DNA from 3 places in the Affinundibacterium danionis genome. Region 1 is predicted to be linked to each of the others. Evidence: predicted binding sites of a transcription regulator. Region 1 holds the regulator's gene; each other region holds the start of a gene.
The links. Region 1 encodes sigma-54, which starts transcription at its own class of promoters, with help from an activator protein. Its sites were predicted from a motif close to TGGCANGNAANCTGCTTT; they were not measured.
Positions count from the first base shown of each region.

Region 2: a site for sigma-54 is predicted at 1,892-1,909, ahead of prpB (methylisocitrate lyase). Genes of this name have one in related genera too.
Region 3: a site for sigma-54 is predicted at 2,267-2,284, ahead of ACFFJH_RS08765 (ANTAR domain-containing response regulator). Genes of this name have one in related genera too.

Region 1 covers NZ_JBHLXJ010000003.1:26,711-31,135, forward strand. The annotation lists gene lptA (lipopolysaccharide transport periplasmic protein LptA) at 1-447, shown strand, start outside; gene lptB (LPS export ABC transporter ATP-binding protein) at 444-1,190, shown strand; gene ACFFJH_RS02845 (RNA polymerase factor sigma-54) at 1,205-2,689, shown strand; gene hpf (ribosome hibernation-promoting factor, HPF/YfiA family) at 2,817-3,170, shown strand; gene ACFFJH_RS02855 (enoyl-CoA hydratase/isomerase family protein) at 3,344-4,425, shown strand, end outside.
Region 2 covers NZ_JBHLXJ010000018.1:291,188-295,612, forward strand. The annotation lists gene prpC (bifunctional 2-methylcitrate synthase/citrate synthase) at 1-804, opposite strand, end outside; gene prpB (methylisocitrate lyase) at 970-1,860, opposite strand; gene prpR (propionate catabolism operon regulatory protein PrpR) at 2,107-3,813, shown strand; gene ACFFJH_RS17375 (response regulator transcription factor) at 3,981-4,328, shown strand; gene ACFFJH_RS17380 (chemotaxis protein CheC) at 4,331-4,425, shown strand, end outside.
Region 3 covers NZ_JBHLXJ010000009.1:119,731-124,155, forward strand. The annotation lists gene ACFFJH_RS08760 (CmpA/NrtA family ABC transporter substrate-binding protein) at 1-916, opposite strand, end outside; gene ACFFJH_RS08765 (ANTAR domain-containing response regulator) at 1,430-2,077, opposite strand; gene ACFFJH_RS08770 (DUF475 domain-containing protein) at 2,306-3,340, opposite strand; gene ACFFJH_RS08775 (radical SAM protein) at 3,632-4,024, shown strand; gene ACFFJH_RS08780 (transposase) at 4,121-4,425, shown strand, end outside.

The DNA of each region.
Region 1 (4,425 bases):
GTCTATGACGGCAAGACCGGCACCAAAACTTTAGCGGGGAATGTCGAATTGACGCGTGGGACTTTGTTGATTAAAGCAGAGAACGCAGTAGAAACCGAAACTAGCGATGGCGGCATGGTCACGCTGTCTGGCAAACCCGGTAGCCAGGTATTTTTCCGTCAAAAACGTGATGGTGGCCCCGACTTATGGATAGAAGGCTCCGCAGATCGCGTTGAATATGACAAGAAAACAGAAGTCGTGAAATTTATTGCCAAAGCCAATGTGCGTTATTTGAGTCAACAAAAAATGACGCAAGAACAAAATGGTGAATTTTTGTCGTATGACAGTATTAACGATGTTTTTACTGCGACTAATTCAACCTCAGGCAAACGTGTTCCCGGTGGCGGTCGCGTGACGATTACTTCAGAACCTAAGCAAGCTAAGACAGAAGCTAAACAAGAAAAATGATATCCAGCACTCTCGCAATTCAAGGTCTGCAAAAACGCTATGGCATGCGCCAGGTAGTTCGTGACGTCTCGCTACAAGTTAAAAGTGGTGAAGTCGTCGGATTGCTAGGCCCAAACGGTGCCGGCAAAACCACGTCCTTCTATATGATCGTTGGTTTGGTGCCCTCCGATGCCGGAAAAATTGATGTCGATGGCACTGACATTTCGCATTTACCGATTCATCAAAGAGCACGTTTAGGCTTGTCTTATTTACCGCAAGAAGCATCGGTGTTCCGCAAACTGTCTGTAGAAGACAATGTGCGTGCCGTGCTCGAACTGCAGCGCGATGAAGAGGGTAAGGCACTGTCTAAAGCCGCGATCAAGCAACGTCTCGACACGCTACTAGAAGAATTGCAAATTGATGGCCTACGCGAGAATCCTGCTCGTGCCTTATCGGGTGGCGAACGTCGCCGGGTGGAGATTGCGCGTGCTTTGGCAACCAATCCACGCTTCGTTTTACTCGATGAACCGTTCGCTGGTGTAGACCCGATTGCCGTGATTGAAATTCAGCGTATCGTGCGTTTTCTGAAGGAGCGCAATATCGGCGTGTTGATCACCGATCACAATGTGCGAGAAACACTCGGCATTTGTGATCATGCATACATTATCAATCAAGGCTCGGTATTGGCGAGCGGACGCCCCGATGAAATCATCACCAATGAGACTGTGCGCCGAGTCTACTTGGGTGAACATTTCCGCATGTAAGCGACGAACTCATCATGAAGCAGAGCTTACAGCTACGTACCTCGCAACATTTGGCTTTGACGCCACAATTGCAGCAATCCATACGATTACTGCAATTATCGACCTTAGAATTACATCAAGAGTTAGAGGTATTACTGACTGAAAATCCATTGTTAGAACGCGTCGATGATGCTTTGGACAATGCTGTGCGTTTGCTGGCGGATGGCTGCATTAATAATGCCACTCAGCAAAATGAAAAAGAATTCCAAAGCGCAGAAAAAACACCCGACACGAGTAGCAACGAGACAGTTAACGAGACAGCCCCAGATGCCGATGCAGGGCCAGTTAACAATGATGACTGGAGCTTCGACGATGCGCCTAGTAATGGCTCTAAATCTAACAACGATGAAGAAGATGGTCGCCCGCAATTAGAAGCCGCGCAGACCACTTTAAGAGAACATCTGTTAGAGCAAATGCGTCTGAACATCAGGGAGCCGCGTGATCGTGCCTTGATAGAATTAATCATCGACGCTATCGATGAAAATGGCTATTTGTGCGAGAGCTTGGACGAAATTTACGAGAGTCTTCCAATTGACCTTTGTGTCGAATTAGAAGAACTACAGTTCGCCCTAACTATGCTGCAAAGCTTCGAGCCTGAAGGCGTCGGAGCGCGCAATACAGCGGAATGTTTGGCCTTACAAATCAAACGTTTTCCTAAAATTCCTTTTGTGACACGCCGCTTGGCGCTACAAATTGTCGAGCAATATTTACCTTTATTCGCGCAACGAGATTTCACCAAATTACGCAAATTTTTGCAATGCGATGATGAAGATTTACGCGAAGCGCAAGTGGTCATTCGTCAATGTAACCCCAAACCGGGTTTGGCATTTGCGATAGCGAAATCAGACTATGTGGTGCCGGATGTTGTGGTCAAGAAAATCGGCGACGAATGGCAGGTGATGTTAAACCGTGATGTCATGCCGCGTCTGCGGATTAATCAGATGTACGCGAGTTTAATGAAGCAACAACGCGGAGATCCTTGTCTCAACCCACAACTGCAAGAAGCGCGTTGGCTGATCAAGAATATGCGTCAACGTTTTGATACGATTTTGCGCGTTGCACAAGCCATAGTGGAAAGGCAATATAATTTTTTCACGCACGGCGCAGTCGCGATGAGACCCCTTGTTTTGCGCGAAATAGCTGATACACTGGGATTACACGAGAGCACTATTTCGCGTGTAACAACTCAGAAATTTATGCTGACACCCCATGGTATGTTTGAGTTGAAATATTTTTTCGGCAGTCACGTCGCAACGGAAACGGGTGGTGAAGCATCTTCTACTGCGATACGTGCGCTGATCAAACAATTAATAGGAGAAGAAGACCAGAAAAAACCCCTCTCGGACAGTAAGATCGCCGACATATTGGGAGAACAAGGCATGGTCATCGCGCGCCGCACAGTGGCGAAGTACCGCGAAGCTCTGAAAATTCCCCCAGTGAGTCTAAGAAAATCTTTATAAACCAGTTCTTGAAATATTGTTTTCTATCGTTATATATGATTTAGCTCAAAACAAATTTCTGCCAATGAGCGATCGTAGTAACGGCAGTATAGAAACAAATGAAGCAATATCACCATAGGAGCGTAGTATGAATCTCACCATCAGTGGACACCACGTCGAAGTTACTCCTGCAATTCGTGAATATGTACAAAACAAGCTAGAGCGGGTAAGACGACACTTCGATCAAGTCATTGATATCGCCGTTATCCTGACGGTTGATAAGCTCCGAGAAAAGGACAAACGCCACAAAGCGGACATTAATTTACATCTCAGCGGCAAAGATATTCATGTAGAAAGTCTGGCGCACGATTTATATGCCGCCATTGACACCTTAATCGACAAACTTGATCGTCAGGTCATCAAACACAAGGATAAAATTCAAGACCATCAACATGATGCGATCAAACATATCCCTGATCCGGCCTCTACACAATTAGATTAATTCAGAATCCCGATTCATCAATTTGATGATCCCTAGGACGCTTTTTAGCGTCCTTTTTTACGTCTTAAAACTGGCAGACATCGGAAATTTCAACTTAAAAGACTGTCGGTCTTTTTCATCTTTTACTTTATGCCCTAAGGTAAAATTCAGCATCACTATTTTTGGCAAATAAAATGAGCTCTCACGTCATCACCGAAATCCGTAATCATGTTGGCATCATTACTTTAGATCGTCCTAAAGCACTAAACTCCCTGTCCTTAGACATGGTGCGTGTGCTCACCGCCACTTTGCGCGCTTGGCATAACGATCCTAATATTCGTGCTGTATTCATACACAGCAGTAGCGAAAAAGCTTTTTGTGCGGGCGGAGACATCCGCTTTTTCTACGATGTAGGCACACTGACACCTAAGGGTGACAGCGCTTTGTTAGAAGATTTTTTCACGGAAGAATATGCGCTCAATCATTTGATTCACTTTTACCCAAAACCTTATATCGCTCTGATGAATGGTGTCGTGATGGGCGGCGGTATGGGTATCGCGCAGTCTGGTGTTGCCAGTCGTTTGCGCATCGTCACAGAGCGTACGAAAATGGCGATGCCGGAAGTGAATATTGGCTTATTTCCTGACGTGGGCGGTGGTTACTTCCTAAATCAAACGTCAGGCGAAATCGGTAGCTATTTAGGTCTCACGGGAGAAATTATTCAGGCAGCTGATGCCATCTATGCTAACTTAGCAGATGTCTATATTCCCACCACACAAATTCCGGCTTTAATGGATTTGATTGCACACCACACAGAAGCGGATTTACGGGTAGCGATACGTCAATTTTCAGCGCAATTTGCATCTGATATTTCGCCAGAGCATTCACAGCTGGCACAATACCGAACGACAATAGACCAACATTTTTCTGGCAATAGTCTGCATAACATTTGTGCGTCGCTTGCAGGTGATGACACCGAATTCGCAAAGAAAACCCTAGCCACCATGCATAAACGTTCACCACTATTGATGGCTGTCACTTTAGAGCAATTACGTCGCTGCCAATCAAGATCGGTGGCTGACTGCTTACGTCTGGAGCGTACCATGGTAAGGCATTGTTTCAAGCATGGTGAAGTATTAGAAGGCGTGCGTGCTTTGGTCGTCGATAAAGACAATATGCCAAAGTGGTCACCGGCTACTATTGCTGAAGTGACTGAAGAAATGATATCCGATTTTTTTGTTGAGGTATGGCCAAGCTATGCGCATCCTTTGGCGCA
Region 2 (4,425 bases), on a different contig from region 1:
ACCGAAACCAATCACCACTTCTTTGTTTTCCACACGACGTTTGATATCGGCTTCTGCTTCGTCTGGATTGTCATAACGTTTTTGGATTTCAAACGCAACTTCGTTGGCACCGCCATGTTTTGGGCCACGCAAAGCACCGATCGCACCCGTGATGGCGGAATGAATATCAGAACCCGTACCAGCGATCACGCGGCTGGTAAATGTCGACGCATTAAATTCATGTTCTGCGTACAAAATCAAGGACGTATGCATTGCACGTACCCATGATGCTTTTGGTTTTTCGCCATGCAAGAGATGCAGGAAATGGCCACCAATAGAATCATCATCCGTTTCGACATCAATACGTTTACCGTTGTGGCTGAAGTGGTACCAGTACAAGAGCATAGAACCGAAAGACGCCATCAAGCGATCAGCGATATCACGTGCGCCTGGCACATTGTGATCATCCTTCTCTGGCAAAGTACAACCCAAAACCGAGACACCAGTACGCATCACGTCCATAGGATGGGAAGACGCTGGCAAGGCCTCTAAAGCTGTTTTCAAATTCGCTGGTAAGCCGCGCAAGGCTTTCAATTTTGCTTTATAAGCAGCGAGTTCTGCCACGTTTGGCAATTTACCATGCACTAACAAATGCGCGATTTCTTCGAACTCGCAATTGTCTGCCACGTCCAAAATATCGTAACCACGGTAATGCAAGTCGTTACCAGTTTTACCGACGCTGCACAGTGCTGTATTGCCTGCAGCAACACCAGACAAAGCAACGGATTTTTTTGGTTTAAATGTTGGGTTTTCTTGTGTGGTCATTTTGATTCTCCGAAAATTTATTCGATTCAGTTTTTAAACCCCTCAACGCCGAGGCGCTTCAGACTTACTCCCTCCCCTTCAATGGGGAGGAGCTAATCACGCTTTCTCTGCGCTCTTCAGCGCCTCTGCGTCTCAGCGTTGAAGGGTTTTGATTTTCAATCCAATTTACTTATTCTTTTGCTGCGCAAACAAAGCATCTAACTTCTGTTCAAAATCGTGGTAGTTGATGCGCTCGTAGAGCTCCATACGCGTTTGCATGGTGTCGACCACATTCTTTTGTGTCCCATCGCGACGAATCGCTGTATAAACATTTTCTGCGGCTTTATTCATGGCGCGGAAAGCACTCAATGGGTAGAGCACTAAACCGACATCGGCTGAGGCCAACTCTTCTACTGTGTACAAAGGTGTAGAACCAAATTCGGTGATGTTGGCGAGGATAGGTACTTTCATCGCGTTGGCGAATTGTTTGTACATATCGAGTTGCGTAATCGCTTCTGGGAAGATCATGTCCGCACCGGCTTCAACGCACGCCAAAGCGCGATCAATTGCGGCTTCCAAACCTTCGACGGCAAGCGCATCGGTACGTGCCATGATCACGAAATTTTCATCGGTACGCGCATCAACCGCCGCTTTCACACGATCGACCATTTCTTGTTTGCTGACGATTTCTTTACCTGGGCGATGACCGCAACGCTTGGCACCGACTTGATCTTCAATGTGCATCGCTGCTGCGCCAAACTTGATCATCGATTTCACCGTGCGCGCCACATTGAATGCCGATGAACCAAAGCCGGTATCGACGTCGACCAACAAAGGCAGATCGCAGACATCGGTAATACGACGCACATCGGTTAACACGTCGTCCAAATTGGAGATACCCAAATCTGGCAAACCGAGCGAGCCAGCGGCAACTCCGCCGCCTGACAAATAAATCGCTTTAAATCCAGCGCGTTTCGCTAACAAAGCGTGATTTGCGTTGATTGCGCCAACCACTTGTAGTGGAGACTCTTCTTGCATCGCCTTACGGAAGGCGGCACCTGCGGAATATTGGGACATGTTCTTTTCCTTTTGTTTGGATGCTGCTGCTATTGCAAAGCGCGTGCCAGTATCAGGACGCATGCAAGTTGACACATGGAGATACATTAAAAATCAAAGACTTAAGTAATCAATTCTGGAAGCAATCCCGACTAAATCACTAGGCAATAAAGCTAAAACACGTTGCAAGCGAAACACATTTGAAACATAATTGAAACGCATTTTGAAACGCACAATGAAACACCACTTAAATTACGTCATCAAACCATGAGCCGTCGTCCTCCTATCCCGCGTGATCCCCAAGATAAGCCGATTATTTGGACAGTCTCGATTTCACGCCTGTTCGATTTATTCCGCGACATCATGGTGGAGTACGACGCTAGCGCCGACATTGAGCCTATCCACCTCGGCTTTGAAGAGGCTGCACAAGTTTTACGTGAACGTCTGCAAACAGAGCGTTGCGATGCAGTGATCGCGGCCGGCTCCAATGGTGCTTATCTTAAAAATCGCCTACCTATCCCGGTCGTCATTGCCAAAGCCAGTGGTTTTGATGTGATGCAAGCCTTGGCGCGCGCACGCAAGGTTTCGCGTCAGATTGCGATTGTCACCTATCAGGAAACCATGCCGGAATTAGCTGAGTTTAAAGCGACCTTCGGCTTTCAAGTAGAACAAAGAACCTACGTAACGGAAGAGGATGCCAAGAGTCAAATCAGTGAATTAAAGGCTATGGGAATACAAGCCATTGTCGGTGCTGGTTTAATCACGGATTTAGCCGAAGAAGCCGGATTGACTGGGATTTTCATGTATTCCGCAGGCTCTATCCGCCAAGCCTTTGACGATGCAATCGAGATTTCTCGCTTAACACGCCTAGAAGCAAACAAAGGTCGACAGCAAGCAGTTGGGGAATTGAGAGCACGACATAGCATCAACGATCTACGTGGCGACTCCAGTGTCATGCAAGAAGCACGACAAGCGATCATGTTATATGCGCGTTCGCCTGCAACGGTGCTAATACAAGGCGAGACTGGAACTGGTAAAGAATTAGCCGCCCAAGCCATACACAAGGAAAGCGCCCGCGCGCGCCAACATTTTGTTGCTGTGAATTGTGGGGCGATCGCAGAATCCTTATTAGAATCCGAGCTATTTGGCTATGAAGAAGGTGCGTTTACTGGATCACGCCGTGGTGGTCACGCAGGATTGTTTGAAGCAGCACATCGTGGCACTTTATTTCTCGATGAGATTGGCGAAATGCCACTGAGCTTGCAAACCCGTTTATTACGTGTATTAGAAGAAAGAGAAGTGGTGCGAGTTGGCGGTATTCGGCCTATCCCAGTTGATGTCCGCATTATCAGCGCCACCCATTGTGATCTGGAACAAAGAATACATGAAGGTCGTTTCAGAGCAGACTTGTTTTATCGTTTAGCTGTTTTGCGTTTGCGCCTGCCGCCCTTACGCGCACGCACCGAGGACTTAGTTCCACTCGCACAATGGAGTTTAAAACAAGCTTGTGCCGCTATTGGAAACCGACCACCACCTAATTTGCATGCTGAGATCAGTCGTTGTGCAAGCTTGTTACAAGCCTATAGCTGGCCAGGCAATGTCAGGGAGCTACGCAACCTCATGGAGCGCTTGGCCCTACATCTTTCCGCTATGCCGTTACAGGCGATTACGCCCAATTTTATATTGAAACTTTTTCCTGAATTAGCGCAAGAGAATCAAAGTAATAGTCTAGATACATTTCCCGTCAACCCAGTCAAACATTTGGCAGAGAATATCACTAGCCGTCCCCCTAATGACACTAATAGCACAACTGACACCACGATCCAGTTTGAAAAAACCACCACTTCTGAAGAAACACTTGATTTTCTGATGCATAAGTTCAAGAATAAACGAGATGATGTCGCTAAGCACTTAGGAATAAGCAGAACGACCTTATGGCGTAAATTAAGGGATCCAAAAAGAAACAAAATTTAACAGAAACTTACTTTTTATTTACACCGACACACATGCATAACAAAGGTGATTGCCAGCGCTTCAGGTAAAATACCGTTAAGCGAAAAAGTGATTACCTAGACATCGATATTTTTTACCGACCTACCACGGACAGCACGATGACAACTGACATGCCAGTAAAATAGCTGATGATTGTTGACGATAGTAAAGTATCTCGGATGATCATCCGCGCCAGAATCTTGGATGTTCATCCCAATTGGGAAATTATAGAAGCTAGCAATGGCACTGACGGTATCGCTTTAGCACTTGAGCAACGTCCCGACTTTTGCACTATGGATATTAATATGCCCGGCATCTTAGGGACTGATGCAGCCGAGATTCTTTTAAAAGAAATGCCTCATTGTCGTGTCGTAATTTTCTCTGCGAATATTCAAGAAAGCTTTCGTGAGCGAACCAATGCTATGGGCATCATCTTCGTTGCAAAACCTATCACGGAGAAATCGATTGCCGAAGCCTTACATTATTTTTTAGGATAAATGTGGAAAGTCTGAGCGAACTACATCTAGACGCGCTTGCCGAGGTATTTAATGTCGGTGCTGGTCGCGCAGCCGCGAGTTTGAGTGAGATCGTTGG
Region 3 (4,425 bases), on a different contig from region 1:
ATTTCATGTAGTAAGGATCATCCCAGGTCTTACCTAAACCATTTTGGTAGCGCCCCATGATGCGTTGATTGATGACGTCAACTGAAGTGTTGACATAGGATTTTTCGGCGATGATTTCGGCCATTTTTTGCTTGTTCATCAGTGATGCATCGATCCAGCGGCTGGCTTCTAAAATCGCCGCCACCACAGCGCGTGCGGTGTTCGGATATTTTTGCGAAAAATCGGAGGTGCAACCCAATACTTTTTCAGGATGATCGCGCCAGATGTCTTGCGTGGTGGCCGCCGTAATACCTATGCCATCGACTACCGCTCTGTGATTCCAAGGTTCACCTACGCAATAGCCATCCATATTATCGACACGCATATTGGCAACCATTTGCGGTGGCGGCACGGTAATGACTTTGGCGTCTTTCATAGGATTGATGCCATGCGCCGCCAGCCAGTAGTACAGCCACATGGCGTGAGTGCCAGTAGGGAAAGTTTGGGCGAAGGTGTATTCTCGTTTTTCACGTGCCATTAATTTGGCGAGACCCGCGCCATCGATAGCGCCTTTGTCAGCGAGTTTTTTTGAGAGCGTGATGGCTTGACCGTTATTATTTAAGGTCATCAAGATATTCATATCCTTCTTAGGGCCACCGATGCCTAGCTGTACGCCATATACCAGACCGTATAAGACGTGCGCGGCATCGAGTTCGCCATTCACCAATTTATCGCGCACACTGGCCCAGGAGGATTCCTTGGTCGGAATAATTTTGATGCCGTATTTTTTGTCGAAGCCCATGACCGAGGCAATCACCACCGAGGCACAATCAGTTAAAGGAATAAAGCCGATTTTGACTTCTTCTTTTTCTGGTTTGTCTGAGCCTGCTGCCCATGCGCGTCCACTTAGGCCTAACATGCTACTTGCGGCAAGCATGCCCGCACCTTGAATGAGATTACGGCGCGAGGGATCATGTGCAGTCGAACTGGTGTTAGCTGCATAGGCTGCATTGGCAGGAGATGTTTCATCTAGGGCACCTGTTTCGTCTGAGTGGTTAACTTGTTTATTCATGCTTACTCTCCAGCGTGTTGGTCTTACATGACATGATCAAAACGAAAAAAGGCGTCTTGCTACCCAACTCGCAAGAGTTAGATAGGAAGACGCCTTTGTCTTTTGGGAAGAGCTGATTAAGTTTTCTAGGCCTCGGATCGAGTCTTGGCGATGCCTGCTATTCTTAATGAATCCTTCCTGAGAAATTTACCGCCGTTAGCAAATTTCTGTCTGTACTGATTAGGTACTTAATTTTATAGTTGCAAATACTGTGCCAACTGGTCTTATCGTTTGTTTGCCTTGTACTGGCCAAAATCGGCATGTTGAAACAGGCTTTTATGCACTGATTTGGAACCCAATTTGGTGCGGTGCACTAAAAACGATCAGCCTAAAAAGTATTCAACCCAGTAAATCTGCTACATCCAAAATACGCTGTGCCAGATCGACTAATTTAAGGTTTTTTTCCATCGCTTGCTTGCGTAGCTTTTGATAGGCATCGTTTTCGCTTAGGCGATGACGTTCCATTAATAAGCCCTTGGCGCGTTCTATGGTTTTACGTTCGGCCAGTTTGGTTTTGGTATCGGATAATTCTGAGCGGAGTTTTTGCTCAGCGCGAAAGCGCGCTACGGCGACTTCCAATACTGGTTTGACTCTATCCACTTGTAAGCCTGCCACCACGTAAGCAGAGACGCCTGCCGCCATGGCGGCTTCTAGTTGTGAGGGATTACCGTCTTCGGTGAATAAGACGATGGGGCGCGGTGCATCGCGGCTGACGATGACTAATTCTTCTAAGACGTCGCGGGCATCCGATTCGGCGTCGATGATAATCACATCCGGCTGCAATTGCGTTAGCCGGTCAATCAGATACATATCGCCGGGGATGGAGGCGATAATATTGTAGCCAGCTTGTAGCAGGCCTATTCTTAAAGCGCGCGAGCGTGCCATTTGCAACTGCATCGCGGGATCTTGATCATGTGTATCCTCTGACACCGGCGTCACAGTATTGATGACGACGATCTTCAGGTTGGGCGCATGAGGTTGAGACAAGCAGGGCTCCTGAGTTAACCGCGACATCACATCAAAGCCTTGGCTGAAGAGTAGGTTAAAGAATCCGTTGAAGATTCGTTTGCTCAGCAGCCAAGTGTATTAATGTGTGTCGCAGTATGAAAATAAAATGTCGAATAAAATGCATAACAAATAGGTCGTGTCACTGATTTAGTCAGCACATAATCTAGTAATGCAATATTCGCGCCACCTTATTTGTAGAGCTTGCTGTTATTTACTTTCCGATTTGCGATGTTGGATCGATGACCAAAGTGAAGCGATAATAAATGCGACACCTATCAGGCCGGTAAAAATTTCTGGGATGTGAAATTTGATGCTGGCGAACATAATTAACGCCAGAATGCCGATAGCATAATGCGCGCCGTGTTCCAGAAATACATATTCTTCTAAAGTGCCTTGGCGCACTAGATATACCGTCATGGAACGGACAAACAAGGCACCGATTGCTAAGCCTAGCATGATGATAACGACATCGTTCGTAATCGCAAAAGCGCCAATGACGCCGTCAAATGAGAATGACGCATCTAATACTTCCAGATATAAAAAGCCACCTATACCACCACTTTTCACCACCGCACCGATATCGAGGTCGGTGGCTTCTTCTTTCTCCAATAGACCGCTGATGAAATCAACGCCCACATAGGTAATGACGCCCCAGATACCGGAGAGTAGAACATCAAACTGACGTGCTTCTTCGACTAGGCTGATGCTTGCGACCACCACCAGCAATGCCACTAGAACTGGGATCGCACTAATAGTACCGAATGAAGAAAATTTTTCCTCTATACGCCCCAGCCAGTGCATGTCTTTTTTTTCATCGAATATGAAATTTAAAAACACTAACAATAAAAACACGCCTCCGAATGCGGCGACTTCTGCATGGTGACTGATCAGGTGAGTAGAAAAAGCTTTGGGATTATTAATCGCCAGATCCCAGACCTCGAGCAAACCGAGGTCCGCTGCTTGAGCCACGATCACTAAAGGAAACACCAGCCGCATACCAAACACGGCAATGACGATACCGACTGTCAAAAATAATTTTTGCCAAAATGCATCCCAATTTTTTAACACTGAGGCGTTCACCACAGCATTATCGAAGGACAGTGAGATTTCTAAGATCGCCAAAATTGAGGCGATACCGAGAGCAGTCAGCGCTGCATTGACGCCACCATGGGTATAACCCCAGTAAGCGGCCAGTGCTAATAAGACGATAGAGATCAGGAGAGAGACTTTGAAATGCTTCATGGGGTTCCGATAGCGATGTGTCTGCGATGTAGATAAGATGTGCGTATGAATGTACTGGTAGTTGCAATCAATTAGATCGGTATGCCATTTAGTTGAAAACAATAAATATTCTAATTTTATAAGTAAAACATGACTATGCCGCAGAGTGTAACTTATAGGTGGGCTCTGAACCAAGACAATCCTGAATCCGCAATTTAAGGGGGAGATGAAATTGACTTCACCTACACTTCATTGTCGCTTCACTCAGATTTTTTAAACTCATGGCTTCCATTTTTTTATTAATAGGAAGTCATGATGTCATTATCTTCGAGTTTAAAAATTATGTTGATTAATCCACCTCGCACGCTTATTGGGAGTCGCTTCCAAGACAAAACTTTAGCGCCTTTGAGTTTAACCAGTTTGAGAGAGGCTTTAACGAAGACCGGATTTGACGTCGTTTTGTATGACGCAGACAAGGGTCATACGTCTTTGTTCAACATTGTTCGCGAATGCCGGAAACAAGCACCACAGTATGTCATGTTGGAATGTACGAGTTCTGCGTCGCAACATGCAACGGTGATGTTGCTATGCGCTATGTTGAAATTTTCTTTACCACATTTAGCGATTATGTATGGAGGTATGTCTTCTCATCATCACCAGGTGGAGGTGTCTTCCAACACTCCCTATTCTTGGCACGCCTCATAGGACTCTCTGGGACTAATTTTTAAGCACTTAAAGCTCGTCGAGTAGTCCTTTACATTACAATGTCCCTAATTAAATTTCGTATTACCATTGAAGATCATGGCAAGACTCCCTCGTCTAGTAATCCCTCATCAGCCCCATCACATCACGCAGGCCGGTATCGATGGCAAAATTATTTTTGTCGATACCTCTGATTACGTCGTTTTCATTGATTGGCTCAAAGCGGCGGCGAAACAATTTAGCATACAGATTCATGCCTATACGATTTTGCCAGATCGTTTGCATTTGTTGGCAACACCGAGTGATGAATTAGGACTAGGCAAAATGATGCAGTGGCTGGGACGTTATTACGTTCCTTACTTCAATGCTAAATATAAGCGCACGGGTTTGTTGTGGCAGGGGCG